One region of the Marinomonas maritima genome, then DNA from elsewhere that is predicted to be linked to it. Evidence: predicted binding sites of a transcription regulator. Region 1 holds the regulator's gene; each other region holds the start of a gene.
What was found. Region 1 encodes FNR, which switches genes on or off when oxygen is low (the NO sensors DNR and NnrR bind a similar motif). Its sites were predicted from a motif close to TTGATNTANATCAA; they were not measured.
Positions count from the first base shown of each region.

Region 1 (10,199 bases):
CCTGGCGAACAAGATGATCTTATTTGGGCATTACGACATAAACACATTGATTTACTGTATCTGTCTCCAGAAAAACTGGTTCAACCTTCCGTCATCGGTTTTCTTCATAGTTTTGATATTGCTCTCTTTGCCATTGATGAAGCTCACTGTATTTCTCAATGGGGTAATTTTTTCAGGCCAGAGTACAGCCAATTAGGCCAGCTTAAAGCTTTTTTTCCTAATGTTCCTATCATCGCGCTTACCGGAACAGTCGATAAAAAGACCATTACCTCCATTCAAGAGTCGTTACAACTTCATAACTGCCTTGTTATGAAGAACAGCTTTGATCGCGCCAACATTAATATTCAAATTGCACAAAAAAGAAAAGCCAAGCAACAAATATTGTATTTTCTGCATCATGAAGTACCAGGCGAAACTGGCATTATTTATTGTCGCTCTAGAAAAAAAACAGAAGAAATTGCTAGCTGGTTGAGCCATTTAGGACTACCGAGTTTGAGCTACCACGCAGCAATGACAGAAAAAGATAAGCAAAGAAACCATAAAATCTTTGCTGAGCAATATGGCACCATTATGGTCGCAACTACAGCGTATGGAATGGGTATCGATATTGCCCATGTAAGATTTGTTGTGCATTTGGACTTGCCTAATAACCCAGAATCGTATTTTCAAGAAGTGGGTCGGGCTGGTCGCGATGGAAAACCAGCAAAATCACTTTTGCTGTATGGCCTTCAAGATATGTTACAAGCTCAGCAGCTTGCCGCTTCACAGCCTTTAGTAGCAGAGAAAGAAACTCAACACTTAGGCAACTTATTTCAAATCTTAGAAGGGCGCGGTTGTAGGCGACAAAATTTACTGTCGCATTTTGATGAAAGCATTCCCGCTTGCCTTCACTGTGATCGCTGTCTTTCTACAAAATCAGAACAAAACATGACAACAACCAGCCAAAAGTTTTTGTCACTGATTTATCATACGAAAGGCTTACAGCCATTTGCATTACTCATCCAAATTTTATTGGGAAAGAAAACCAAAGCCGTAAGTGCCATCAGGGCGGAGTTACTCCCATTATTTGGAAAGGGCAAGGAGCTAAACGAAGTACAATGGAAGTCTGTTGTGCGTCACTTAATCGCCTATGAATACATCAAAATCGGCATGTCTAGTGCTTTCACAGTGCAAATTACTGAAAAATCACGAAGTGTACTACAAGGTAAAACACAAATTATTATTCCAAGCGAATACTATTACCCAGCACTTCAGGAAGATCAACTGGCGTTAGACAAGGTTAAGTGGCACAAGATTTTGGCGTGGAAATACGAATACGGAAAAATAAATTTGAGCGACACTCAACTTAGGTTAATTTGTTTACATAAACCCAACTCTATTGCTTCATTAAGTCGCTTAACTGGGCTCTCAAAAGAGAGTGTGGCTGATTTTTCCGAAAGCTTGATGAAAATTATTCACGAATCGAATCCAAAAGAGGCCAGTACATTATGCCTATGACGTCTAAAAATATGGCGGCAGATTATGATGCATTAAACATCATTATTGATAAAGCAAATGTATGTTTCGACCAAGCAAACACGTTTTTTGGTCATGAATTTATCCCCGCAACTTGCAACCTAAAACAAAGAGGGAAGGCAGCCGGTACGGCTCATTTACAAAAGAATGAACTGCGCTTTAATCATTTTATGTACCAACAAAACCCAGACGAGTTTGTCAGTACGGTAGTTCCCCATGAGGTGGCCCATATCATTGTTTATCAGATTTATGGCGATACGGTGAGACCTCACGGAAAAGAGTGGCAAGCGGTTATGCTGAAAGTTTATGGCATTAGGCCAAGTAGGACTCATTCCTTTGATGTACCTCCTCAAAAGCAATCTTATGAGTATCATTGCTCCTGTCAAAAACACCACTTTAGTAAACGGCGCCACACTAGAGCTCAAGATGGCGTTGAATACGTTTGCAGAGGATGCCGCTCAACATTACAATTTGTAGGTCTAAATAAGTAACTACCTACAAAAAGCAAAAAAATCAATTTTTTATACGCTTTTGTCGTATATTCTTCATTTTATATGCGATTCTGCCTTCATTTATAGTAATATGAGTACGTTTTGTTTAAAGCGTATATATGATGGACTTATCGAATAAACCCAAAGAAAAACTTGAGCTGAATAAGCTCCAAAAACGCCTTCGTAGATTAACAGGCCAAGCTATTGCTGACTTCAACATGATTGAAGAAGGCGACAAAGTGATGGTGTGTCTATCCGGTGGTAAAGACTCTTACACTATGCTTGAGATTTTACGAAACCTACAAGCTAGCGCACCGATTCGTTTCAGCATCGTTGCGGTCAATTTAGATCAAAAGCAACCCGGTTTCCCTGAGCATATTTTACCTGCTTACTTGGAAGAGATAGGAGTCGACTTTCATATTCTAGAGCGTGACACTTACAGCATCGTGAAAGAGATTGTACCTGAGGGTAAAACCACCTGCGGCTTGTGCTCTCGCTTGCGTCGTGGGTCCTTGTATGGTTTCGCGGAAGAAATTGGGGCGACAAAAATAGCGCTTGGCCATCATAGAGATGACATTCTTGAAACGTTATTCTTAAATATGTTTTTTGGTGGCAAATTGAAATCCATGCCGCCGAAGCTTCTAAGCGATGATGGTAAACATATCGTTATTCGTCCCTTGGCGTACTGCAAAGAAAAAGACATTGAGACATTTTCTGTTATGAAGGAGTATCCCATTATTCCTTGTAATCTTTGTGGATCCCAAGAAAATCTACAGCGACAAGTTGTTAAAGACATGTTACAAAAATGGGAAAAAGAGTTTCCAGGACGAACAGAAACTATGTTTACTGCTATTCAAAATGTCGTTCCATCGCACTTAGCAGACAACGAATTATTTGATTTTAAAGGGTTAAAGCAGTCGCCAGCGGCCTTTGATCGATTAAATATTATTTCATTATAGGATAATAGAAATGAACCTCACACATAAAACACTATTGTTAACAGCCGGTATCCTAGGATCATCTCTAGTAAACGCGTCAACAGCTAGTGTTGCATTAACAAACGAAACCGTAAAAGGTGATGCAAGCTTTGACATGGGGACGTATAGTGTAGACGCTGGTTTTTCCTATGATAAAGATGAAAGCGTGACCGCTGGATATCTTGGATTGGGGATAGATGATTCCGATACTAACGGTCCTTTGCAAGTTGGCCTTGGTGTTCGTTTATATGGTATATATGCTGATTTAAAAGATGATGGCGATGTCTCAGCTGCTATTGCATTAGGTGGCTGGTATCGCTATACAATTCCTGAAGCAAACCGTCTGAGCATCTTTGGCTCCTTGTATTACGCTCCAGAATCACTGTCTTTAACTAACTTAGATCATATGTATGTTTATGAACTTCGTGCCGAATACATGACAATGCGAAATGCCCGAGCATTCCTCAGCTATGGCAAGACAAGAATTGTTTATGAAAATAAGATCGGCACTCGCAAAGAGGTAAATAATGGATTCGCTATTGGGGCAACAGTAGACTTCTAATTGCACTGCGTTAACGACTAAAAATAAAAAAGGTGGCCTTGGCCTAATGCTGCTCACTTAAGCGGAGCAGCATTACGAGATACCGGATATCTCGTCTTTGATTACTTGACCAAGCAAGATCGATTAAGCCTCGCTTTCTTTCGTTCCAGAAATAAATTACACACTCCAGACCTTAAGCTCCTTAAGACGCACTCCTGTCTTCGATTCTGGCTTAGCCGCTGCCATCACGATCAAGCTGGAAGCAATAAAAGTAAACGCCATTTTAAATCGCTCGTTAAACATGTGCCGTCGCATGACTCACCTCTCGATGCACGGTGCTGTATGCCAGTAACATCACCCACATTTCTTGATAGATTCAATCGACTTTCTTACTGCGCAACATAATGACGTTGTTAAACATGGAAGATTTGATGTCACGATATCCCAGTTCAATTTTCCATCACCGATGATACAACTGAGCAATTTTGTCAGCAGGGTAGTTGCTGATAGGAAGTGATGTCAGTACCATCTTGGCTTTACCTTGAACGTTATAATTCGGGCAGACTGGCTTTTTTTGTGGCATGGACCCAGTTTCCTAGACAATTGCTAGCGCTACCGAAGTGTTCTCGTAACTCTGGAGTATCCGGGGTGCGAAAATGACACCATCAATCAAATACTTACAGCCCTTGCCAATCATCCTGAGCAAATCGCTCATTGGCCCAATGCTCACCTGTTCGATGGAAAAGCCACCAAACCATGTCGCTACCTTGCTTGAGATGCGCTACTTTTGGTAAGGAGCTGCTCCGATGCCACCAACCCTTCTGAAAAAATATTTAAGCATCTCGCGACTTCTTCGATCGCTTCATCCCGAAAAAGAGCCACACCCAAGACTAACCAAAGAACTTGATCTTCCGGTAAGCGTCGTGCCTGATGCTTGCGCTTGAAGAAAGAGTTAATACGGAACTGGAATATTCAGAGTGAAGGTCGAGTGACCTGAGAATACATGAAGTTCATCGATGCTAAGAAGTAACTGCTGAATAGACACAAAAAAATCCGATTAAGCTTTCTTAATCGGATTTTCTGAGGCTACTCCATTAAATTCAACCCTTAAGTGAACGTAATTAGACCTTGACCACCTTTTTTATAATTTTGATGTTAACTAAAATCACTCTCCATCATAGGCGCACAGGCTAAAGACAGGAATATCACTGTCTCTTAACTTCTGACTTCCGCCAAGGTCTGGTAAGTCAATAATCGCTGCGACTTCTTTGATATTTGCACCTTGCTTAGTCAATAACTTAATCGCCGCGAAAAGCGTACCACCAGTGGCAATCAAATCATCAAACAACAACACTTCATCTCCAGCCTTTACTGCGCCTTCTTGAATTTCTAATTCCGCCTCACCGTACTCTAAAGCGTATTTCTGTGAAATGGTTTTACCTGGAAGTTTGCCTTTTTTTCTAACTAAAATAAGAGGTTTCTGCAGCTCGTAAGCCAATACTGCCGCGATCAAAAAACCGCGAGCATCAATACAAGCAATATGAGAAATGTCCGTGGATATGTAACGATGAACATAAGCGTCTACCACCATCCTCATGCCTTTAGGGTCGCTAAAAATAGGCGTAATATCACGAAAGCTAACGCCTTCTTTTGGCCAGTCTTCTACAGTTTGTATTAGTGATTTAACATAAAAATCGTCGTAAAGCATATCTAGTAGCGCCTCAATATATCAATCAAATTCGAGCAATTTTACCACAATCGCTAGCAACCCCAATGAGTTTTTGCATTTCGGGAAAATTGAGTATTTCGATTTCTTTGCCATCGACGTGTATTAATTCACTTTTTTGGAATCGTGTAATCACACGACTCACAGTTTCAACCGCTAAACCAAGATAATTCCCTATCTCACCACGAGACATAGACAAACGAAACGATGACGCCGAATAACCACGTATTTTAAACCGATTAGATAAGTTCAGTAAAAAAGATGCCACTTTTTCATCTGCATTCTTTTTACCCAATAAAACCATCATTTGCTGATCATCAGAAATCTTACGACTCATTATTTTAAATAATTGGTGCCTTAAAGAAGGGATCTGAACAGAAAGGTCTTCTAAGTGACTAAATGGAATTTCACATACTGTTGTTGTTTCCAAAGCCTTTGCTGAAACAGGGTACTTATTTGAGTCAATTCCACTAAGACCGACTAACTCACTAGGGCAATAAAAGCCTGTGATTTGTTCTTCTCCATAAGACGTAATGTTAAACGTTTTTAAGGTGCCGGAACGAACGGCATAAACAGAGTGGAAGGCATCCCCTTGACGAAATAAAAACTCACCTTTTTTTAGAGGTTTTTTACGCTCAATGATTTGATCTAGTTTGTTGATGTCTTCATCCGCTAATGCAATGGGTAGGCATAACGCACTCAAACTGCAGTTTTGGCACTGCGATGTGAGTGGACTATTAAATCGTGACGGCGTGTGTGCCATTGACATGTAAATCTCCCTGATCTCGATTTTTAAATTACTTTTGAGTATTTTATGGTGCTACTTAGATACTTATCGAAAACCATACAAATACAGCGAATAAGCAATCTGCCGCGTTCCGTAACCTTAATCGTGGCCTGCATTCCATAATAATCAATTTCAACCATGCCATCTTCGATCATAGGCTTTAGATTGTCTACCTCCTCGGCGAAATATTCAAAGAAGCTAATGTTATATTTTTGCTCGATGAGTGCTGTAGTTAATTCAAATTGAGCAATCAACGTCATGATAATTTGATGGCGTATCCGATCATCCACGTCACTGATATACCCTTTGGCAATGGCGAGCTGACCTTTCTCAATACTACTCCTATAATGTGAAAGATCCGTATAATTTTGCATGTAAGTACCACTTAAATCGCTAATAGCTGAGACGCCAAAAGCAATTAAATCTGTACCAGCGTGCGTAGTGTAACCTTGAAAATTGCGCTGTAATCGCCCTTGTTTTTGTGCCTTGGCCAAGCTATCACTGGGCTTTGCGAAATGGTCCATTCCAATGTATTCATATCCGGCCGAAATTAAAGATTCGATGCTCATTTTTAGCAAATCAAGCTTCATACTTGGTGCTGGTAAGCTTTCATCCAATATGCGCCGTTGAGATCGAAACCGTTCTGGCAAATGAGCATAATTAAAAAGAGAGATTCTTTCTGGCGATAACGCGACGACATCCGCTAACGTCGCCCTAAAACCTTCCATTGATTGATAGGGTAGGCCATAGATTAGATCGAAGTTTATAGACTTAATATTTAGCTCTCTTGCATAGCCAACCAAATCGGCAACCATTTTTATAGGTTGAATCCGATGGATAGCCTCTTGAACTTTAGAATCAAAGTCTTGAACGCCGATACTGATTCTATTAATGCCCATTTCAGTTAGTAATTTAAGCTTAGAGTGCGTAATTTCACGCGGGTCAATTTCGATACTGTAATCTTGAGTTCCGTCGTTAATCAAGTTGAAATGCTGCTTTATGTCACTAAACAACGACCTAATAAGCTCTTCTGTTAAAAAGGTCGGCGTACCTCCGCCAAAATGCAACTGCGTTACTTTTCTTGTGCGATCCAGCATAAGGCTGCGCAGTCTCATCTCCTCACCCAAGAGTTCAACGTACTCGATACCTTTATCATACTGTTTAGTCACAATTTTGTTGCAGGCGCAGTAATAGCAAAGGTGGGCACAGAAAGGAATATGGAAATACAAGCTAAGCGGTTTTTCTGATGGCATTAGCATTTTATCGATCAAAGCTATTTTATTTATCGTTGAGTCAAATTGTGGCGCAGTTGGGTAAGAAGTATAGCGAGGTCCAGATAAGTCGTACTTGCCAATAAGTGAAGAGTCCCAGATCATGGTGTGTTCCTATTAAAATTTCTAATAGGAGTGTACTCTTTTGTTGCGTGTAATCTTCTGATCTAAATCAATGATTACCACCCCGATTAAGAAAGTTTGAATGAAAAACCTTGTGTTTTATAGCCACCAAGGTTCTAACCCTTTCTCGAATCTGATCTAATACCATTTTCAAAAATGGTCATCATGAATACTTTCCCTTTTTATATCGCTCATGGCGCAGGTGCAGGTCACAATAACCCTTTCTTAAAGCGACTTTGTGAGGCAATTTCAGAGCAAAGAAAGCACACTGTCATTCCTGTCACTTTTTCCTACATGCAAGAGCAGGAGCAGTCGGGCAAAAGAAGACCACCACCTCGTTTCAATACTCTGATTCCCGAATACAGTGATTTAATTAAACATGAACAAGCCTGTATTGTCGGTGGCAAATCAATGGGGGGACGAGTAGCGACGCAGCTAACAGAGCTTGCTATGGTAAAAGCGGTAGTCTGTTTCGGCTTTCCTTTTTATCCAGCAGGTAAGCCCGAAAAAAATAGATTGTCTTTCCTATCAAAACTTCAGGTTCCATGTCTCATTATTCAAGGAACAAGAGATCAGCTCGGTTCTTATGAATGGGTCAGCCAACAACCGCTACCGAACCTTGTTGAAATTATTTGGGTAGAAGGCGCCGATCATGATTTTAAAACACTGAAAAAACACGGTAGAACAATAAACGACACCATTTCAGAATTGGCAACTAGCACTCATAACTGGTTACAAGCAAACACTTAAATGGCTCACAAAGCTTTGAATATTTTCATTGAATAGATAATTATTTATTAAACATTGAGAGGAAGACTATGGAACACCACGCTCTACTTGATGCAACCGATTTACTGTGCCCAGAACCTGTAATGATGTTGCATGTTGAAATGCGCAAGCTGCCTGCCAAAGCCATTTTAAAGGTCATCGCGACAGATCCTTCAACAACGCGCGACATTCCGAAGTTCTGTCAATTTCTTGGCCATAAATTAATACAGCAAGAACAAGAGGGCGGTTGTTATTACTATTGGATAGAGAAGAAAGAAAAGTAATCAAAAAAAGAGTCTAGATTACTTAAAATCTAGACTCTTTTTTATATTATAAAATGATAAATCGATTGTTAAGCGACTTTTAGTTTTTTGGCATGATCTTTATATCCAAGAATTGCACTTTGATAAGTATATGCAAAACTAGAAAATGCAACATCGATATCCAATCGAAGCTGACGAACAACATCGTTAGACGAAATCACACCTCGTATTGCTTTGGTGTCTTCATCAATAACAAGTAAATGTTGAAGTAAATTGTGTCGCTGACTAAACAGAAGCGACTCAATGTCTGAATTTTTCAATGAAGTATAAGACAGCGCAAGTAACCCTTCTTTTGCTCTCATCAAGTCAGCAACCATCAATTCTGAACGTTTAAATCCATTAGCTACCTGCTTGATAAAGACATCTTCAGACAAATCATCAAGACTAATAACGCCAATAAAATGATTATCTGCATCAACCACTATCTTCATCCGTACATGCTCTTTTTTCATCAATTGAACAAGTTCGTCCGCACGCGTACTGGACTCAATCACTCGTGGCCCTGCTGTTGTAAAATCTGTAAAAACAGACAAGGCAGAAGAATAAATATTTATATCCTCTGTTGTGGCAGGCCAGATAAGATTGTTTACGTTTTTTGTAGAGACATAAGTTAGTGTTTTCATGATAGAACCCCAGTAAAAAAATAGAAAAATGATTTGGGTCGGCTATATCAATGAAAAGGGTGGGGCTCGTGGATTATGAATACTGTCGTTAACGTTAGCGACAATAGGAAAGCGGTAAGAGCGAATAGAAGTGAACGTTACTGCACAACTACCGGTGCGAAAAGAGCAAAAAGTAGTACATTCATTATCAGATCCATTTTCTTGATCTGGAACAACGACCTCATCACACCTTTGCTCTACAGTAGGCTCTAACCAACGAAATTGACTTACTTCTTGAGCATTGGCGCGCTGAGATATCGTCAATAAAGACGACACAATCACGACAATGATCATAAGTAATTGAATTTTCATGGTGTGAACTAGCCCTTCTAACCCTTGTTTTATCTACTAAATATAGGCCCGCTACTTAGGAAATCACAGTCTTTTTTGAAAAATGCCTCATATTTTCACGATCGTGCGCTTTGTCGGCCAAATGAGACCTAATTCAAATAAACTTGATCTATGTCGCCTTTCCCTTCTAGTTACTCAGCTAATCTGTGTGCGAGTTTATTTATCCATTGGGGGTGTGTTATGAAAGCGGCTGTTGCTAGTAAGTTTGGCTCTATTCTAAAGATCGAAGATATCGCCAAACCTATCATTGAACCTCACCAAATACTCGTTAAAATCCATGCTTGTGGTGTTTGTCATACGGACTTACATGCCTGCCACGGTGATTGGCCGGTAAAGCCTACGCTGCCCTTGGTGCCTGGACATGAAGGGGTTGGTGAAGTCGTTGAAGTCGGAAGCGCTGTAAAGCATTTGAAAAATGGAGATCGAGTTGGCATTCCATGGCTTTATAGTGCATGCGGCCACTGTGAATACTGCCTTAGTGGTAATGAGAACCTATGTTTGTCCCAACAAAACTCAGGCTATTCAGTCAATGGTAGTTATGCTGAATTTTGTGCCGCTCATGCTGACTATGTCGTAAAGATCCCCGAAGGCCTTAGCTATATTGATGCGGCGCCATTATTTTGCGCCGGCGTAACAACCTATAAAGCGCTTAAAGTATCAATGG
Region 1 is NZ_JAMZEG020000002.1:787,772-797,970, reverse strand. It holds gene M3I01_RS09765 (RecQ family ATP-dependent DNA helicase) at 1-1,497, shown strand, start outside; gene M3I01_RS09760 (SprT family zinc-dependent metalloprotease) at 1,488-2,006, shown strand; gene ttcA (tRNA 2-thiocytidine(32) synthetase TtcA) at 2,126-2,965, shown strand; gene M3I01_RS09750 (YfaZ family outer membrane protein) at 2,976-3,545, shown strand; partial or broken gene M3I01_RS09745 (transposase domain-containing protein) at 3,647-4,563, opposite strand; gene M3I01_RS09740 (adenine phosphoribosyltransferase) at 4,690-5,232, opposite strand; gene fnr (fumarate/nitrate reduction transcriptional regulator Fnr) at 5,258-6,019, opposite strand; gene hemN (oxygen-independent coproporphyrinogen III oxidase) at 6,043-7,413, opposite strand; gene M3I01_RS09725 (alpha/beta family hydrolase) at 7,597-8,181, shown strand; gene tusA (sulfurtransferase TusA) at 8,250-8,483, shown strand; gene M3I01_RS09715 (CBS domain-containing protein) at 8,552-9,145, opposite strand; gene M3I01_RS09710 (hypothetical protein) at 9,188-9,496, opposite strand; gene adhP (alcohol dehydrogenase AdhP) at 9,716-10,199, shown strand, end outside.

Region 2 (10,199 bases), 590 kb from region 1:
CTGGTGTTTCATAACAACCACGCGCTTTCATACCAACAAAACGGTTTTCTACGATGTCTACACGGCCAATACCGTTCGCGCCACCAATCTTGTTCAGTGTTTCCAAGATTGTTGCTGGAGACATCACTTCGCCATTGATAGAAACTGGATCGCCTTTTTCGTAACCGATTTCAATGTAAGTCGCTTCGTTTGGCGCGTCTTCTGGAGACACAGACCAACGCCACATATCATCTTCTGGCTCTGTCCATGGGTCTTCTAACTGGTCACCCTCAAACGAGATGTGCAGCAAGTTAGCGTCCATAGAGTAAGGGGATTTTTTCTTCTTAGTTGAGAAATCCACTGGAATATTGTGTTTTTCACAATAAGCCATCAAGGTTTCACGGGACGTCAGGTCCCACTCACGCCAAGGCGCGATCACTTTTACGCCTGGCTTCAATGCGTAAGCACCAAGCTCGAAACGAACCTGATCATTACCTTTACCCGTTGCACCGTGAGAAATAGCATCTGCGCCTGTTGCGTTCGCGATTTCGATCAAACGTTTAGCTATCAAAGGACGAGCGATGGACGTACCAAGCAAGTATTCACCTTCGTAAATGGTGTTAGCACGGAACATTGGGAACACGAAGTCGCGCACAAATTCTTCGCGCAAGTCTTCGATGTAGATTTCCTTAATACCCAACGCTTGAGCTTTCGCGCGAGCTGGTTCAACTTCTTCACCCTGACCCAAATCAGCGGTAAAGGTAACCACTTCACAGTTATACTCTTCTTGAAGCCACTTCACGATTACTGAAGTATCCAGGCCGCCAGAATAGGCAAGCACTACCTTCTTCACGTCAGACATTATTTCTATTCTCCTCAACGAGATCGCGCTCCCACACCAATGCTTTCAAACCAGTACATGGCGGCGCTAATAATTAAAAAAAGGGGCTGCTAGTGTAAGATTTCGATTCTTGCTTAGCAAGTAAAAAGCCCCGTTTCGCGTAGATTATTGGGCGAAACGGGGCTCTTTTTTGGTAGTTGTATCAATAAAAACTGTAGAGAAATTAGCCCGCATCGGCTTTTTCTAAACGTATCGTCACGCGTCGGTTACGCTCACGGCCTTTAGAAGTATTGTTTGTTGTAGATGGATAGCGTTCACCATGGTAACGAGAAATAATTTTCTCGGCAGGAACGCCTTTTTCAAGCAAATACGCCGTTACTTTTTCAGCACGTACTTTTGACAATTCACGGTTTTCGCGTCGAGAACCAATTGCATCGGTATGACCATCAATATAAATGTACCCAACACTGGGATCAAAAGAAACATACAAAGCAACAAGATCCAAGCGAGCCCTAATTCGATCCGTGAGATTCACACCATTAAGCGGAAATAAAGCCGCTGTTCGCGCAATTTGATCGTAATTCACTGGCAGTAAGCTAGACAAACAACGTCGAAATTCGCTGTACGCTGGCGCAAAGTTGATGTTCGACAAGCCCACTTCGATAGTCTCTCGACTGTTTTCCCAAGCAGTTCCTGCCACCACGGGATGACGCCCTCTATCCAAGCTGGTCAGCATTCTCTCGGCCACTTTTCCGCCGACTTCAACCGTCAGTCCATAACCAGGGTAAGGGAGAATACCTAATGTTTCTGGTTTTACACCAGGAGACCAATCTGGTGCCTGAGAAATAATATACACCTGACCGGGGCCTAGTTTTTCATTCTTTGGTTGCAGAATGAATTTCATTGGCTCGCCCGCTTCTTTAATGAAGTGACCTTCGCCGTAATGAGGAACGGGGTGCGTTAAACTGCATGAAAAAATGTCGCCCGAAAGTAACCACTCAGAATCCGAAATACCTGATTGGTATTGCGTGAATGCAGTTGCCTGCCCAAATGAAGTGCAAGCAGTCAATAAAAGTGTAGTGCGAATTAGAAGTTGTTGGGTAATTCCCATTTAGACATCTCGTTCAAGCATTATCAATTGTGTTATGATCCGATCCTATTGTACAACGTCACTGTTGATCAAGCGGCAGAATTAAGGACCTTCTTTTGTCAAACCATGAAATCAAAGATAGATTCCGCGGCTTCCTACCGGTAGTTATCGACGTAGAAACCGCAGGCTTTAATCAAAAAACCGATGCTTTACTAGAAATGGCCGCCAGTATCCTGCGAGTGGATGAAAATGGCGACTTATATATCTATGAAACCTTAGAGTTTTTGATCAAGCCATTTGAAGGCGCTAATCTCGAAAAAGCAGCGTTAGACTTTACAGGTATTGACCCTTTTGCACCGGATAGACAAGATATACCAGAAGGGGAAGCGCTGACTCAAATGTTTGCTAAAGTTCGGAAAGAACTAAAATCAGTGGGCTGTAAGCGCGCCATTTTAGTGGGCCACAATGCCGCTTTCGATCATGGCTTTTTGAATGCGGCGATTGAACGAGCAGATATTAAGCGCAACCCATTTCATCCTTTCTCTAGCTTTGATACAGCTAGTTTAGCGGGTTTAGTGTTTGGACAAACAGTATTAGCTAAGGCGTGTGAAGCCGCGTCAATACCTTTTAGCAATACTGAAGCACATTCAGCGAAATACGATACAGAGAAAACCGCTGAATTATTCTGCGAAATGGTGAACAAATGGAAACGCCTTGGGGGCTGGCCTTTGATCGAAAATGAAGTAGAAGAAGATGACATGGCCGCCATTTTTCATTCTGGAAAATAGCGCCACACTAAGAACGAGCCTTATTTTTTAAGGTTCGTTTTTTCTTTATCCATATGGTGGGTTTCACTATGCAAGGAAAGCGAATTTTATTATTGATGTTAGGGTGGCTTTCCCTCATTACTGGCATTATTGGCATTTTCCTACCATTACTCCCCACTACACCACTTGTTTTACTAGCGGCTTGGTGTTTCTCCAAATCCTCGGAACGATTCCACGCTTGGTTACTTGGCCACAAACTTTTTGGTCCGATTATTCGTGATTGGCAATCTTCTGATGGCATCCCTAAACGATCAAGAAATCGCGCCATCTTTTTTATGTGGGCAGGCATGGCCGTGTCCATGTTTATTGTTTCACGTTTGTGGGCAACCATTGGACTTGTAACTGTCGGTGTAGCCGTCAGTATTTACTTACTACGAATGCCAATACGTACAGAAAATACTGAACACACTGAAAAGCAAAAAAACGTAGAAGACAAACCCCATTAATCCTATCCACGGATACAATCTTTAAAAAGGCAGAACACAATGAAACGCCGGTATTTTCGAAACTTTGTCTTTTACCCATTCGCGGTTCTTACCGGATTAATCACGGCGCTTTGGCTGGCGACGCCGTTTGTTGCAGAACATTATCTAATCGCTTACTTTCATCAACAAGGCGAAGACGCTTCTATAGGCAAACTGTCTGTTGATTTTTTTCCACCTAAAGTGGATTTGAAAAACATCACCATCAATAACAAAACCCAAGACACCTTGACACTAAAACGCGCTATTTTCGAAGTGGAAATATTGCCACTGCTAACTAAGACCGTACACATATCAGAAGCAAAGATAGAAGGGTTAAACCTGCTCGTTGCCCAGCAAGAAAACCATTGGATTGTCGCCGGAATTGATACCGCTCAATATCTTGCAAAAAATACAGAAAACGAACCCAAAGCCGACGATACAAAACAAGAAGACGTTTCTCCAACGCATTCGCCTTGGAAAATAAAACTGCCTGCCATTACCGTGACTGACAGTCAGGTAAATTTATCCCGCCAGCAGGATTTAACGAAACCTGTTGAATCAGATACATTCCGCTTGTCGTCACTGTCTATCAAGGGCTTATCAGGCCATGAACTCAATTGGAAAGGAAATATTGCTTTGTCTGCGCTGGTTAACCAAGCATCCTTATCCATCAATAGCGACTTTGATTACACGCCCGAACAAGCCAATGCCGATATCAGCATAAAAAACCTGTACCTCCCAATAGAAAGCTTTCATCATTTTTTACCATCGCCCTTTAATGAAGGCAAAGGACAATTCAATCTAGCCGGAAAATTCCAATTCCATCAAAAACAAGCTAATAACGCGCCAGTATTTTCAGTTAACAATCTAAATCTAGAGGTGCAAGTCGCGGCACTCGATCTGCATTTAAACGAAACAGATCACCTTGCGACACAATCCACCTCACTGACACTGACACAATCTAATATTGAGTATATCTCTGCCAATCAATTGTCCATCACTGGGGCGATAGCGCTTCAATCAGAACAGTCACACATCACACAAGCGGACCAAGTGATGCAATTTGGCCTATTAAGCATGAAAGCGCCGCTTGATATAAAACGTGATGTGCTTGATGGCGAACCGACATTGACGCTAAATAATTTAAATTTAGAGGCGCAAGTGGAAGCACTCGGTCTAAATTTAAACGAGACAGACAGTCTTGCGACACAATCAACCTCGCTAAAGCTGACACAATCTAATATTAAATTCGTATCTGCCAATCTATTGTCCGTGATTGGGACACTAGAACTCCAATCACAACAGTCTCGTTTCACACAAACGGGACAAGTAATACAATATGGTCAACTGAACATAAATACGCCGTTGGACATAACGCGTGATGCACTGGGCCTTACGGCCAAAAGTACCACAACCAAAATAGACATGACTGACGTGTCTGTTGCACTCGATAGCCTTGCGGTAGAAAACGGAACAACACAGATTGGCTTAAGTAATTTAACCGTTGCTATGGACCCGCAAGAAGCACTAACAGCGTCGCTAACCGCTGACATACAAAGCAATAATTTATCGGTACGACAAGCAGGCAACACCGCTAATTATGACGTCTTCAATCTGTCTAATACCCTTTCGGTGAGAAAGGAAGGCGATAGCATCACGGCTCAAAATACGCAATTAGACATCAATATTAATGGTTTAAAAGCCACTCAAATTGACGGAAAACAATTTTCACTGGGTGTCGCAACACTCACTGCAGAGCAATTAAACGTTAAGCAAGAAAATCAGCAACCATCTATTTTAGAAGGCGTTAACCTAAACTTTTCAAGTCAATTACTCGACAGTCTGTTAAGCAATGAAAAACGAGCAGCATCTTGGAAGAGCGCAGACGTTAGTGGTCTTTCGTTCACCCAACAAGACCCAACGTTTGACATCAAATTCGCTCAATTAAATATCGCTGACTTAACCTTGTCTCAAACACTTTCAGATACAAACGACAAACAACCGCAACCAGCGCTAAGCCATATTGGCAGTATCAAGATAAGCGAAGTAGAAGCAAACCAAGATGGTGCCAGTATCAACACCATCGCCACAGATTCAGTCAATGTGAACCTTATTATTGACAAACAAAAGCGCCTAGAAAATCTTGTATTTATAAAAGCGGATCAACAAAAAGCGTCGCAACCTTCACTAAAAAGTTCAAGCACACCTAGAGAAAAAGATGTTAAGAGCACCATTAACAAGCAAGATCCAGCGTTTAAGGCGCCGTATTACGTCATTTTAGAAGCCTATGACACAACAGGCACCTCCAGCATTAATGTACAAGACAAAAGCATTTCACCCACTTTACTACGCTCATTAGAAATAGAGACTCTGTCATTACGAAAACTCAATACCAAGAAAAAAGATCAAGCTACTGTATTGGCGCTCAGAGCCCGCAATGGGAAATACGCCATATTACAAAGCGACATCACCATTTGGCCGCTGGCCGACAAACTCACTATGAAGAGTGAATTGATTATTAAAGAAGCGGAGTTGCCGCCCTACTCATCTTATATTGCCAATATTTTGGGCTATCAAATCGATTCTGGGCAGTTGGACTTGGATCTAAAACTCGACGCAGAAAACGGTGTATTGGATGGTAACTCTCATATTCTATTAAGAGAGTTTGATTTAGGAGGACGCAAAGAAAGCAATTCTGTCATCAAAGCGGGCGCCATTCCTCTTAATATTGCGGTGAGCATTTTAAAAGACAGTAAAAACAATATTGATTTAGACATTCCCCTTTCTGGCGACATCGATAATCCTGAGTTTGGCTGGCAAGACTTCTTACTCCTGCCTGTGCGTAAAGCCCTATTTACGGCTTCCAGTAGCTATTTAATGCAAACCTTTGTGCCTTACGCGAATGTGATCAGCATCGCACAATTTGCAGGTGATCAACTGCTAAAAATTCGTGTTGAACCACTGTTATTTGAAGCCAAAGAAAGCAACCTGAATGCATCGCAAGACGTTTTTATAAAACAGCTTATCGCCTTAATGAAAGACAAAAAAGACAGCCAGCTTAAAGCTTGTGGCGTCGCAAGCTATCTTGACTTAGGATTTGATAATCCACCCGTCTCGATTGACGACGCAGCAAAAGACATAGCAAAAAATCTTGCACAAGAACGAGCACACTACTTAAAAGATCATTTAGTTAAGGAAGGCATCAGCTCGTCACGCATTTACCTTTGTTCTCCAGAAATAGATTTATCAAAATCCAGCCAACCAAGAGTCGAATTAAATTTCTAGGACTCTTTATTTTAGAGATGGGACTTTGCTTTAAAGACAGCACTTTAAGCGCGCCACTTCAGAAAAATAGCTGAAGCCATAAACGATCTACAAAAAAAGCCGTGATAGGAAAACTCTACCACGGCTTTTTTTTGTCAGTAAATAACCAAGAAAACCAACAGAAAATGAAGTGTTGCCTAGACTTAAAGCTTGTCGTTGAAAACGCGAATAAACAGGCCATTACTATTTTTAATAAAATAGTAAAAAGCCTGACAAGCATCAAGAGACGATAGGCTTAACTAGACTATCCTAAGATGAAAGCAAACAAAGACAGGAGGCAAATATGCCAATCGAAGACCATAGTTTGATCAACGAATTTCCAGAGTATAAAGAAGACATTCACCAGTTAAAAATGGACGATGCTCACTTCAAAAAGCTCTACGACGAATACAATCATCTAACAAAAGAAGTAGAGAAACGGGAGCAGGAAATTATCCCATCGACTACGTTAGAAGAAGAGAAATTAAAGAAACAACGTCTACAGTTAAAAGACACGCTTCAAGGCTATATTAAAGCAACAAGACTCGCTGCCGAAAAAGCGTAACCCTCCTTAGGTAGGACTGTTTTAATCGTCATCTTTTAACAGAACCAATTCCGTCCTACCTACTCTCTTTTAAACTATCAGCCTTATCACACACGAACCAATCAAGGTGACCAAAAAAATCTAATCATCTATATCGGCATGAGATACCGCTTTAAAACCGTCGACTTGTTCGAAATTTTCCATCCAAAAACTGGAACTGATTAAGCTAAATTGACGGGTTAATCCTGCATCGGCTGTCTGCTTCAACCGCCATACGATACCCGGCGCTTCAGGGAACTGCGTTCCTTGAATTTGATCTTCGTACAGACGATTTATTAAAGCATCATCACCTTGCCCACTGGCTAATAAACGCACGATAGAAGACTCTAGCGACTCATCAAATATCGTCATATCTTCATCGTGTGCGGCTGTCACAGTCATGGTCAATTCAACACCCGCCGGTTTCGCGAAAACCCCATTAAACGCTTCTCGTAATAACGCATAAGCATTAAAGAAGCGCTCATGAAACAAACAATCTGGATACTCTTCCCACGAGCGATCATCAATCATATCGTGACTTATTTGCTCTATCTTACCTTTTGGCAATTCAGGAAATAAATGTGTCAACACTGCCTTTGCCGCGTCAGCAGGCTCAAGGTCATTGAGCGACATCATGCACATCTCTCTGAGTTCAGTCGCTTCCATGACATCGACATCATCGTCAAAATCCATAATGCTCATGAGGGCACGATAATCCTCATTGGACCACGCGTTTTGAATCTTGCTGATTTTATGGAAAGAATCAATTTGAACGGAAAACTTAGCTTGCATCTAGCACTCCTATTTGAACGCCAATATTGCAGGGATAACGCTGTTAGGCTCTGTAAATAGCCAATGTTGATCTTAATAAATGAAAAGATCGAACTGCCAATGTACATTGAGTGGAAGTAATATGCTATCCATCGGCAGAAATGTTTTGGGGTAGGTTTAGCCTTCACGAATACAAACACACTAAAGCAGAATTAAAGTATGAAAACCTTGACTTAGGGATGCTGCGAACAAGTCGTTTTTACGTTTTAGTGACGACTCTATCTAGTTGATACTTCATGTAATTATTTATTCACAGAAGCTAAAGATATGACTTATTCGCACATTCCCTAAGTCGTAGAAAAGACACTTTAAGAAATTAAGATACGTCAATTCGACTTTGTTGTATGTTCCCTTATTGATTTATTGAAATTACTTATCAACATATTTTCATCAGTAATTTAGGCTATTAAGAGGAGTCATTTAGAAATTTTGAATGTAATTGTAGTCACTACTTGTGAAGGAAGTGTTGCCTTCACAAGCAGTAGAACGTTCTATATTTTAAATTGATTTATACTTTGATTCAGTTCATTAATACTGGTCGCCATGCTGTTATTCGTATCAGAGCATTTTTGTGTGCCTTTTGTCGTATTTACCGAGATCTCTTGAATATTACCAACACTCGCATGAATATCTTTAGCCACTTGAGATTGCTCTTCTACCGCAGCGGCAATTTGTATGTTCAAGTCAGAAATACTATTCACAGCATCAAATGCCTCATTAAACACGGTAACCGTTTCATTACTGTGTTTTAGACACTCTTCTGTTTTCTGATTGCCAGCTAACATACTCGCAACAGCGTCTTTCGCACCCAATTGTAATTTTTCAATTAGAGTCTGAATACTCACTGTCGCCTCTTGAGAACGCTGCGCTAAGGTACGAACTTCATCCGCTACAACAGCAAAACCTCTACCTGTTTCACCTGCACGAGCGGCTTCAATTGCTGCGTTCAGTGCCAATAAATTGGTTTGTTCAGCAATACCTTGAATCGCTTCTAAAACAGTACCTATGTTGTCTGTTTCTTTTGCAAGAACTTCTAAATCATTAGATGTCTTAGACACTTCTTCAGCCATTTCACTGATGATTCTTTGTGTTGTCACAGCGCTATTTTTACCCTGTTCAACGCTATTTTTTACTTTTTCAGCAATACTTGACGCTTTAGTCGTGTTTTGTGATATTTCATCTGTTGCAAGGCTCATTTCTGTAATGGCATGAGTAACCATTTCCGTTTCATGGCCTTGCTCTTGTATATTCTTCTCATTTTGATTCATCAGATCGACAGAAATCTTAGACAATTCTTGTAAAGAGGTGCTAGACGTCCCTACCTGAAGCATTATTACCGATAATTTTTCTACAAACCTATCAAATGAACGAGCAACAGACGCGATTTCGTCTTTACCGGTCTTATTAAGACGTACTGTAAGGTCACCATCTCCACTCGATACTGCTTCTAGCTGGTTTTTCAATTCGATAATTGGTTTAGTAATTGTCCGTCCGATCAAAGTACCCAATAACACAGCGATCAAAATCGATATAAACAATCCTACCGTAATCATATAAATAGCGTTTAATTTATATTCTTCTGCGTGCTTCGCCGAGTTTGCAGTGAACTTTTGGAGTTGATGTAACGCGTCCAATAATTCGTGATCAAATTCAGTTTGATGTTTTTCAAGTAAATGAATCTGATCAATGTTCTCTAGTAATTCGCCATTTTTGATTTTATTCATTATCGTCACGGTTTCATGATCTAAAGTGACATAATGTTCTTCTATAGTTTTCAATACATTACTAAATTCAGAGAACTTCTCTGAAGTAAACTGGGTTTGTGCATTTATAATTGCGTCGTCAACTAATCCATTTGCTTCATGTAATTTTTTTTCAATAGCCGCAGACAGTGCTTTTGATGTTTCAATCTCACGTAGAACACTTTCCTGCTTTCCTTTTCCAACCAATACTAAGCTGGCCTCAAAAGCGCCTCTCTCAAATGAAATGACTTGCTGCAGTTGGTTCTCGGTTATTTTGGTAAGCATGTTTGTTAAGGGAACATCGATCTCTGCAATATCATCAATCTCTTTACCAATATTTTTCATTTGTGACAAAGCCATCCAACCAAGAGACGCAATCACTATAATTTGAGTCAATGTCAACATGGCTATTTTGTGTGATATTTTTAAATTACTTAGCATAAAATTCTCTCATTCAATAGAAGCTTAATCTTCCATAACAAAAATTATATACAGAACAACGATTAAGAACAGTTCTATACGGTATGCATAATGTTCTT
Region 2 is NZ_JAMZEG020000002.1:196,395-206,593, reverse strand. It holds gene M3I01_RS07075 (argininosuccinate synthase) at 1-841, opposite strand, end outside; gene M3I01_RS07070 (flagellar protein MotY) at 1,044-1,931, opposite strand; gene rnt (ribonuclease T) at 2,027-2,698, shown strand; gene M3I01_RS07060 (YbaN family protein) at 2,767-3,183, shown strand; gene M3I01_RS07055 (DUF748 domain-containing protein) at 3,223-6,486, shown strand; gene M3I01_RS07050 (YdcH family protein) at 6,809-7,069, shown strand; gene M3I01_RS07045 (hypothetical protein) at 7,190-7,879, opposite strand; gene M3I01_RS07040 (methyl-accepting chemotaxis protein) at 8,410-10,101, opposite strand.
Region 2: M3I01_RS07050 (YdcH family protein) is a predicted target of FNR. The motif match lies at 6,735-6,748, and genes of this name have one in related genera.

Region 3 (10,199 bases), 650 kb from region 1:
GAAGCGGGTTTAGCACAGGTTGAAGCGCATTTTGGCACGCTTACCCTTGAACAGTTTGCGCCTTTTACCTTACTGGCGTTTGAGTTGGAGAATAGCAAGGTGCGGTCGTTTGAATGGGATGGAAAGCAGGCTTGCATTAGCAATGCTGTATCGCCGCATTTTTCTTCTGCGGTGGCGTTAGACAGCGTATCAGAGTATCGGCAATCGGCTTACGAACGTGAGTCAATAAAAAACACCGAGGCGTTATTGATGTTTCATTCTCAGCATCATCCAAAGCATTCGCATATGTCGGTTTGTATGCATCGAGACGATGCTCAAACCGTTAGTTTTACGCGTATTCAAGTATCCAAAGACAGTATGCAAATGAATTATGTACCGGGGTCACCTTGTACTCATTTGTCACCGCAAACGATGGCCGCCTTGGCGTACCATTTACCCAACACCATTTCTTTAGTGAGTTAAAACTAGGAGCTGATATGACACGTATATTTGTTTTTATGACTTTTTTCTTGAGCAGTATTGCTTATGCACAAGATGCTATTTACACCGGTTTTTTTAGCAGCAAAGCACTTAATGGCTACGATACGGTGGCGTATTTTACTGATAACCATCCTGTCGAAGGGAATGCAAAGTTTGTAACGGAATATAAAAATGCGGATTGGTATTTTGTTTCGCAACAACATTTAGATATGTTTTTGACGGAACCGGAAAAATACGCACCACAATACGGTGGGTATTGTGCTTGGGCTATTTCAGCACAAAATGACTTTGCTTCTTCAGATCCGACTCAGTGGGCAATTGTCGACGGTAAGCTCTATTTGAATTACGACCGTGACGTTAAAGAAAAGTGGGATAGGGATCCGGCTTTACACATCAAACAAGCAGATACCAACTGGCCAGCGTTGATTAACAAATAAGGTTAAGAAGAATGAAAAAGTCATTATTAAAATATGTACCGACAGTATTTATTGCTTTTGTTTTTGTGCAGTCATTGTTTTTTAAATTCACCGGTTCTTATGAAACGACTCATATTTTTGGTGTATTAGGAGACTGGTCTGGATTGGCTTTTTTCGGTGAATATGGGGGTTATATCATTGGGACAGCAGAACTGATTGCTGTGATTTTATTGTTTACTCGTGTTCATGGTCTTGGCGCTTTGATGAGTTTGGGGATTATGTCTGGCGCGATTATTTTCCATTTATTCACGCCACTTGGCATCGTCATGCCGGAATTTAACGAAGTAGGTGACATTGTTGGTAACGATGGTGGTTTGTTGTTTGGTATGGCGTGTTTGGTTTGGTTGAGCGCGGCTTTTTTATCAATCCGCGATCTAACAAACCGTCAGGGCACCTTATATAAAATCGCTGATAAAATAGTCAACCAAGGGGCTTAGTCATGCTAAACAGCTCTTTTCGTTTGCCCAGTCCTTTTCGTTTACCAAGAGTGACGCCATTTGGCGTCGGGGAATCTATTGTTGAATGGGCAACAGGGCTTGCTAAATTGGATCGATTGTACCAACAAAGGCCCAGTAGACAGACCAGTTTTGAGTTTATGCGTTACACCCTTGACGCGTTGAATATTGATTATTCCATTGCTAAAGGCAGCGTTGAAAATATTCCGCAAGATGGTCCTGTGGTGATTGTGGCAAATCATCCGCTTGGTGCTATTGAAGGTGTTGTACTGGCCGACTTGGTTGGACGAGTGCGTCAAGACGTCAAAGTATTGGCCAATGAATTGCTTAAGCGCTTGCCCGAAATCAGTGACTTGTTCATTGGCGTGGATGTCTTTGGCGGAAAGTCAGCGCAACGAACCAATGGTCAAGCGATTCGTGATGCACATCGACACCTTGCTAACGGTGGCGTATTGATTGTTTTTCCTGCAGGGGAAGTGTCGACTTACCCTAAGCGAACTTCTTTTAAAAAAGAGCGAACCTTGGCTGACATAGAATGGAGCCAGTCGGTGGCTAATTTTCTAAAGCGAAGCCAAGCCGTCACGGTTCCCATTTTTATTAACGGACAAAACAGTGCTTTGTTTTATCAAGCCGGCCGTGTTCATCCTTTGTTACGCACGGCCTTGTTGGGCAGAGAGTTATTGAATAAAAAAGCGTCGCGGATCGATATTTCTATTGGTAGTGCGATTCCTTTTTCAGAATTGAGTCAATTTGAGAGTAGCCAAAATCTAGTGAGTTATCTGCGTTTAAATACCTACTTGATGAGCCCACAGCAAATTCACACAACCGCAAAACGCAACGAAAATACTGATTTACCGATTATTGCGCCTATCGCCCCAACCATATTAGACGAAGAAATTGCTAACTTGCCCGCTGACATGTTGTTGTTGGAGCAAGGTGAGTTCCGTGTGTATTGTGCGCCAACGCAATCTATTCCTCAGTTAATACAGGAAATCGGTCGTATTCGAGAAGAAAACTTTCGAGCGGTGGGAGAAGGCAGCGGTTTGGCCTGCGATTTAGACGAATACGATCTTTATTATCATCAACTTTTTGTTTGGCATAAGAGTAACAAAGAGGTTGTCGGTGCGTATCGTATGGGAATGGTGGATAAGCTCATCGCTGAACACGGCTTAGAGGGGTTGTATTCACGCAGCTTATTTCATTATGACCAAGCTTTTATCGATACCTTGGATTATAGCCTTGAAATGGGGCGTTCTGTGGTCGCTGCCAAATACCAGCGTAATTTAAATTCGTTGCTGATGCTTTGGAAAGGCATTGCGACGTTTGCTCATCGAAACCCAAAATACACGCATTTATTTGGCCCTGTGAGTATCAGTAATGACTATAGTCATGTATCTCGTCAATTAATTGCGGCTACCTTGTCTATTCATCATTACGATAAAGAAAAAGCGGGGTTGGTGAAAGCTTCTACTCCGCTAAAAAGCAGCAGTGATATTTTCTGGAAACCTAACCTGTTAGCGGCATTGACGACTGTCACCTTGTTGTCGAAAATATTGTCAAGAATGGAGCAGGGCAAAGGATTGCCTGTGTTGATTCGTCAGTATTTAAAAATGAATGGGAAATTGGTGTGTTTCAATGTAGACCCTGCTTTTCATGACTCACTGGATGGCTTAATTGTGGTCAATTTAAAAGACGTTCCCGTGTCGATTTTGGCCAAATACATGGGCCGCCCAGAGGCGGAAGCCTATTTAACCGATGCCAATTTGGCAGTCCCTACCCTAGTAGGAGACAGTCCAGAAGATGAACACTCTGTACCGTAAGTTGGCGCATCAAGATACATAATCACATAAAGCCATAAGGGACGTTTATTTCGAACTGCGTGTGTTCATGCCTCGAATGGCTTTTATGACTTTATCTGGGTGTTGTAGATTAATAATGTGACCAGCCCCTTCAATCATTTCAATGTGTAGCTCGCTGTTTTCAAACAAATGGGTGGCGTATTCTGCATTTTTAGGGTCGACTAAAGTGTCTTGCGTGCCTTGTAAAAGGCTAATTGGAGTGGTTAGTTTAACGAATTTAGGTTGAGCCAATTCCAAGCTGTTGGTTAACCCTAATACTTCTATGTTGGAGTTATTCCATAGGTCAGGAATGACCAAACTAGGCGTCCAATCCAATAGAGTATTATACCAACGAGCCTGTGCTAGAGATGGTTCTAAATCCCCTGCCAAAATGACCACGCCACGTACAAATTCCGGATAATCAGCGGCCAAGATCGGTACCAATGAACCGCCTAAAGAATGCCCCACCAGAATGATTTTTTGGTTCCCATTATGTTGCCAAATATTTTTTAGCATCGGGCCGATCATATCTGATTGAGTTTGTAATGCCGCTGGGAAGTTTCCTGAATGAATCGATTTGCCCCAACCAGGTCGATCTATCGCGATGATACGAAAATTGCCTTTAAACGCATCGTTTTGGAAGTAACGAGCAAAAGAGGACCAGTCACCAGGCGTGCCATGCACAAATACGACCGTATCTCTGGGTGTATTGGTCGGGTCGCTGTTCACATAGTGAAGTTTAAATTCACCTTTTGGACCTTTCATATACAGAATATGATTCTGAATGGTGTTTGGTGTATTCATAACCTGTTGAGCAATCTCTTTATTTTCTTCGATGTCTTTTGGCATCGAACAAGCGGTTAATGCCATCGCAAAAAAACCGATTAGGCAAAGTGTCAGGTTGGAATGCGCGGTGTTCAAAATCAATTTCACGGATTAGGCTCCAAAATGTAAAAATGGCCATTTTAAAGATGGCTAGTGTATGGGGTAGCGTAATGTATTTGCGAATGATTATACCTTTTATAGGCACAAACAAGTGCTTATCATTTTAACGGATGGCTAGGCGTCTATTGTATTCACGCGTGATCGGGCGTCTTTTTACCTACTTATTTCTTTCACTCTCTTTATATTGATCTAAAGCAATGTTTTAAAGCGAAACTGCACTCATAATATTACCTTATAGTAAGTCTCAAATCGTTTGGGGCTTCGGTGGGCGTTAGATAATAAGAACACTCCGTAAGGAATACGTGTCTGCAAACGTCTTTTTTTTCAGTCAAATGAATGGGTTTAAGTCATATGATTAACGAAGCTGTAGTGGAATTATCGCGGTTTCAGTTTGCTCTCACTGTTATGTACCATTATTTATTTGTCCCTTTGACACTAGGGATGGCTTTTTTATTGGCAATCATGGAATCGGTTTACGTGATTACCGGCAAGCAAGTCTATAAAGACATGGTGAAGTTTTGGGGTAAATTGTTTGGTATTAACTTTGCGTTAGGTGTGACAACAGGTTTGACGATGGAGTTCCAGTTCGGGACAAACTGGTCTTACTATTCTCACTATGTTGGTGACATTTTTGGTGCGCCTTTGGCCATCGAAGGTCTAATGGCTTTCTTCCTTGAATCCACATTGGTGGGCTTATTCTTCTTTGGTTGGGAACGTCTGAGCAAAGTAAAGCATTTAATGGTGACGTGGGGCGTCGCGTTAGGTTCTAACTTATCGGCATTGTGGATTTTGATTGCCAATGGTTGGATGCAAAATCCAGTCGGTTCAGAATTCAATTATGAAACCATGCGAATGGAACTAGTGGATTTTGGCGCCTTGATATTAAACCCAGTGGCGCAGGTGAAATTTGTTCACACGGTCTCCGCGGGTTACACCACAGGCGCGATGTTCGTTCTTGTTATTTCAAGCTACTACTTATTGAAGGGCCGTGATCTTGCGTTTGCTCGCCGCTCTTTTGCCATCGCGGCTGCGTTTGGTTTGGCGTCTATCTTGAGTGTTATCCTTTTGGGTGATGAATCAGGTTACGAGCTAGGCGAAGTTCAGAAAGTGAAATTGGCAGCGATAGAAGCAGAATGGGAAACTCAGGAAGCCCCTGCAGATTTCACCTTGATAGGCTTTCCAAATCAAGAGCTTGAAGAAACCGAATATGCAATCAAGATTCCCGGGTTAATGGGGCTCATTGCAACGCGTTCTCTCGACACTGAAGTGGAAGGTATCAAGGAGCTGAAAGCGCATAACCGTCAACGTATTATCAATGGCATTTATGCAAATCAATTGCTTGAAAAATTACGCAGCGGTTCGACCGATCCACTGGTGAAAGAGAACTTTGAGAAAGTAAAAGGCGATCTTGGTTACGGTTTGTTAGTCACGGCGTTTAATGAAGATATGAATAAAGTATCGTCAGAAGATATCGACATGGCGGTGGAATACTCTATCCCAAACGTTGCGCCACTGTTCTTCGCTTTCCGTATCATGGTGGGTTGTGGTTTTGTGATGCTCTTCGTATTTGCGGCGGCTTTCTATCAAAATGCACGTCGACGTATTGGTCAAAATCCTCTTTTCTTGAAATTCATTATGGTGTGCTTGCCGCTGCCTTGGATCGCGAATGAAGCAGGTTGGTTCGTTGCCGAATATGGTCGTCAACCGTGGGCCATTGGTGAAATATTACCGGTTCATGTGGCCGTGTCTAGTTTAACAGCCACCGAAATTTGGATCACCATTGCAGGCTTCACAATCTTATACACCGTGTTCTTGATTGCCGAGATGTATTTGATGATTCGCTTTGCGAAGCAAGGGCCTTCTAGTTTGCACACAGGTCGTTATGCACTTGAACAAGAAACTGCTCAGTTAAAGCAGGAGGTATAAGATGGATTACGAACTATTAAAAGTCATTTGGTGGGTATTGATCGGTGTTCTACTGATTGGTTTCGCCGTGACTGACGGCTTTGATATGGGTGTCGGTAGCTTATTGAAAGTGATCGGCGGTACAGACTCTGAGCGTCGTATCATGATCAACTCGATTGCGCCACATTGGGATGGCAACCAAGTATGGTTTATCACAGCCGGTGGTGCGTTATTCGCCGCTTGGCCTGTGGTTTACGCGACGTCTTTCTCTGGTTTCTATTTTGCGATGATGTTGGTGTTGGCGGCGTTGTTTTTTCGTCCAATTGGCTTTGACTACCGTTCTAAGTTAGAAAACTCAAAATGGCGTAATAGCTGGGACTGGGGCATTGTATTTGGCTCTGCTGTTCCACCTATCATTTTCGGTGTGGCGTTTGGTAACCTGTTACAAGGTGTACCGTTTGAATTTGATCAATACTTGCGTTCAACCTACACCGGTTCTTTCTTTGGCTTATTGAACCCATTCGGCATTCTTTGTGGGCTGGTTAGCTTGATGATGCTGATGACACAAGGCGGCGCTTGGTTGCAAATGAAGACAGACGCGGAGCTACATCGTAAAGCGTCTATGGCAACCGCAGTAACAGGAACTTTGGCCGCGGTCTTGTTCATTGTCGCTGGCATATGGTTGGCTTACGGCATCGATGGTTATGTGCTTACCAGTGTTATTGATGGTAACAAAGCCATGACACCCTTGATGAAAACCGCCGAAGTACAGCCGGGCGCATGGTTAGCAAACTATGACAAATTCCCCGCACTTATCTTGGCTCCACTTATTGGTATTGTTGGTATGCTATGTGCGGCATTGACCGCAGTGATGAAGAAGGGTGCCTTGTCTTTCTTGAGTTCATCTCTGGGTATTGCGGGTATTATCGTCACAGCGGGCGGTTCTATGTTCCCGTTCTTGATGCCTTCATCAAGCAATCCAAACATGAGTTTGACTATGTGGGACGCAACATCAAGTGAAAATACCATGATGATTATGTTTGTGGTGGCTTGTATCTTCGTTCCTATCGTTTTGCTTTATACCTTGTGGAGTTATTTCGTGATGTATGGTCGTTTGACCAAGAAGCACGTAGAAGAAAACACGCATTCTCTGTATTGATGATTAGTTAGGTAGGGCTCGTTGAGCTCTACCTTAGAGGAATAAAATATGTGGTATTTTGCTTGGGTTCTAGGTGTTTTATTAGCCTGTTCTTTCGGTATTATTAACGCCGTTTGGTTAGAGTTTAGTGGTTATGACGGTGAAGAGGAGCAAAAGTAAACTCAATGAGAAAGAACAAGGAAGCAAAAAAAGCAGGTCGAGCGGGTCGAGTTAAAACCCCTGAAGCGATATTTTTAGGGGAATTAGCGAACCAGCAGTCATCAAAATATCGACTTGCTCAAGGCTTTGGTGTGTTGTTCGCGGTGTCGTTAGTGCTTCAAGCGTGGGCATTGGCGAATGTGTTTTCGGACATGGCTCTGCACCAGTCTTTTTCCTTGTCTCTTTTAATCGTAGGTTTATTTGCTTTGTTACTGCGGGCTCTGGCCAACTTTGGCCGAGAACGCATTTGCACCAGCGCAAGCCGTGACATTCGTTACGGCTTGCGTCGTAAATTGGTGTCGCATCTTACTGAGTTGGGTCCCGCCCGCTTAAGAATAGAAGAAGATGCGGCGCTGTCTACACGCGTTTATGAGCAAGTTGATGCGTTAGACGATTTTTTTAGTCGCTATAAACCACAAGTGTTTATGGTGACCTTGATTCCCTGTGTCATTCTACTGTCTGTTGTTTCTGTGTCTTGGGTCGCTTTTTTCGTTTTTATGATGACCGCGCCGTTAGTAATTCTTTTTATGATTTTTGTGGGTCACAAAGCCGCTCAGGCTAATCGACGTCAATTCAGTGTACTGGCTATGTTATCAAATCAGTTTATGGATTTGAGTCAGGGCTTATCCGAATTAAAGCGCCTTAATCGTACCAGTGAAGCCAGAACTCGATTGTCAGAGAGTGCTGCGGCGTACCAAAAAACGACGATGAGCGTATTAGTGTTGGCCTTTTTATCCACGGCGACATTAGAGCTTTTTGCGTCGCTCTCGATTGCGATGATCGCTTTGTATCTTGGCTTAGGTCTGTTAGAAATATTGCCGTGGCAAGTGGGGGAGTCTCCCGTTACTTTGACCCAAGCCATGTTTTTGTTATTGCTCGCACCAGAATTTTATTTGCCGTTGCGCCAGTTAGGGAATGACTACCACGCGAAGCAAAAAGCGGAAGCCGCCGCGACGGATTTATTGGAAATATTAAACACCGCAGTGGCGAGGCCCAATACGGCTAAATCGACGGTTTCTAGTGCCTATTCATCTGCTTCTGAAACAACGATTAATAAAATATCGAACGAGAATCCACCTATCTTTATACGTTTCCAAAACCTAAGCTGGTGCGAAGAAGGGCGTTATCGATTAGCGCCGATCACTGCGAATATCAACAAAGGTGAGCGCGTCTGGATGAGCGGTGAATCTGGCGTCGGAAAATCCAGTTTATTGCATCTTTTACTGGGTTTTGAAGAAGACTATCAAGGCCAGTTTTTGATCAAAGGAAACCCTTTTCATACTGTTAGTTTGCCCGAGTGGCGAGCTAAATTAGCTTGGTTGCCGCAAATCCCCGAATGGGTGAATGGCAGTATCCGCCGTAATTTGCTTTTAGGTCTTGGAAGCAGAGAGGGCATCGAAGCACCGAGTGAAGAAGAATTACAAGCTGCTTTGATGAAAAGCCAATGTGATGAATTTATTCACGCTTTGCCAGCAGGATTAGAAACAAAGCTGACAGAGCTTGGTGCGGGATTATCTGGCGGGCAAATGCAGCGCCTTTCTATCGCACGGGCGCTATTGTCGAAAGCGGATATTTGGTTGCTCGACGAGCCATGCTCAGGTTTAGACAAAGAGACCGCGCAAGCAGTATTAGAGACTCTAGATCACGTATCAAAAGGAAAAACCTTACTGATCGTTAGTCATGACACGCACCCGATAGTATGGGCAGACAAACATTGGGCGCTGACTAAAGAAGGTTTTGCATGAGTATTTGCGTAAAGAAAACCTCGATGCTATCGCTTAAAAAACTGTTACTGGCAAATCCTTGGGGCTTTGTTATTCCCGTTATTTTGGGCGTGGTTGCCAGCTTGGCAGGAGTGGCTTTATTGGGTATTTCTGGCTGGTTTATTTCGGCGGCGGGTTTAGCGACAACGATGGGCGTTGGTCTGATTTTTAATTATTTAACCCCCGGCGCGATTGTTCGTTTTATGGCGATACTTCGCACCTCCGGACGTTATGGCGAACAAGTCACAGCGCACAATCATTTACTGGGTTTACTGCGTATCTTACGCCTTTGGGTGTGGGATCAGCGTGTCGCGAAAGACCCAGCCAATCTACATGAGCAAAGCCGAGGTGATTTATTACAGCGCCTCGTCAGCGACCTTGACCAAATTATTCGATGGCCGTTGGTGGTGTTTTTACCTTGGGTTTATGCGTTATTGAGTTATGTTGCGGTGTCGGTTTTGGCCTATTTTATTTTACCTACATTACTGTGGCCATTAGCGATTGCAGCCGTATTTCATGTCTTCATTGTGCCGTATGTGTGTGGGTATTTTGCCAGCCACGCCGTGCACGTAGGACAGATTCTTGGTGTTCATCGTCGTAGTCGTTTTGTTAGCTTATTTTCCGCGTTGATTACCTTAACCATTCGTGGTCATTGGAAAGATTATGCCCACCGCCTTGGGCAACTAGACGAACGCCAAAGACAGACGGAAATTCGTATCCAGCAAGCAGTCAGTACAGGGCGATTATTGGCCTATATAGTGACGATTCTATTGTTCATTAGCTGCTTTTATTTACTCAGTGATTATCAAGAAGACCTTAACCTAGAAAATACAGGTCGTTGGGTGCTGGTGGACGGTGTGCAGGGTACTTGGGTCATTGGCTTCATGTTGTCTTTATTAGCGGTCAATGAATTGGTTTTACCATTAGTGCAATCCTTCGTGGCGCAAGGGCAGTCACAAGTCGGTTTGCGCCGCTTGAAT
Region 3 is NZ_JAMZEG020000002.1:135,582-145,780, forward strand. It holds gene M3I01_RS06735 (NRDE family protein) at 1-462, shown strand, start outside; gene M3I01_RS06740 (YHS domain-containing (seleno)protein) at 477-917, shown strand; gene M3I01_RS06745 (hypothetical protein) at 929-1,393, shown strand; gene M3I01_RS06750 (lysophospholipid acyltransferase family protein) at 1,396-3,231, shown strand; gene M3I01_RS06755 (alpha/beta fold hydrolase) at 3,277-4,182, opposite strand; gene M3I01_RS06760 (cytochrome ubiquinol oxidase subunit I) at 4,546-6,120, shown strand; gene cydB (cytochrome d ubiquinol oxidase subunit II) at 6,122-7,258, shown strand; gene cydX (cytochrome bd-I oxidase subunit CydX) at 7,307-7,417, shown strand; gene cydD (thiol reductant ABC exporter subunit CydD) at 7,423-9,201, shown strand; gene M3I01_RS06780 (amino acid ABC transporter ATP-binding/permease protein) at 9,198-10,199, shown strand, end outside.
Region 3: M3I01_RS06760 (cytochrome ubiquinol oxidase subunit I) is a predicted target of FNR. The motif match lies at 4,379-4,392, and genes of this name have one in related genera.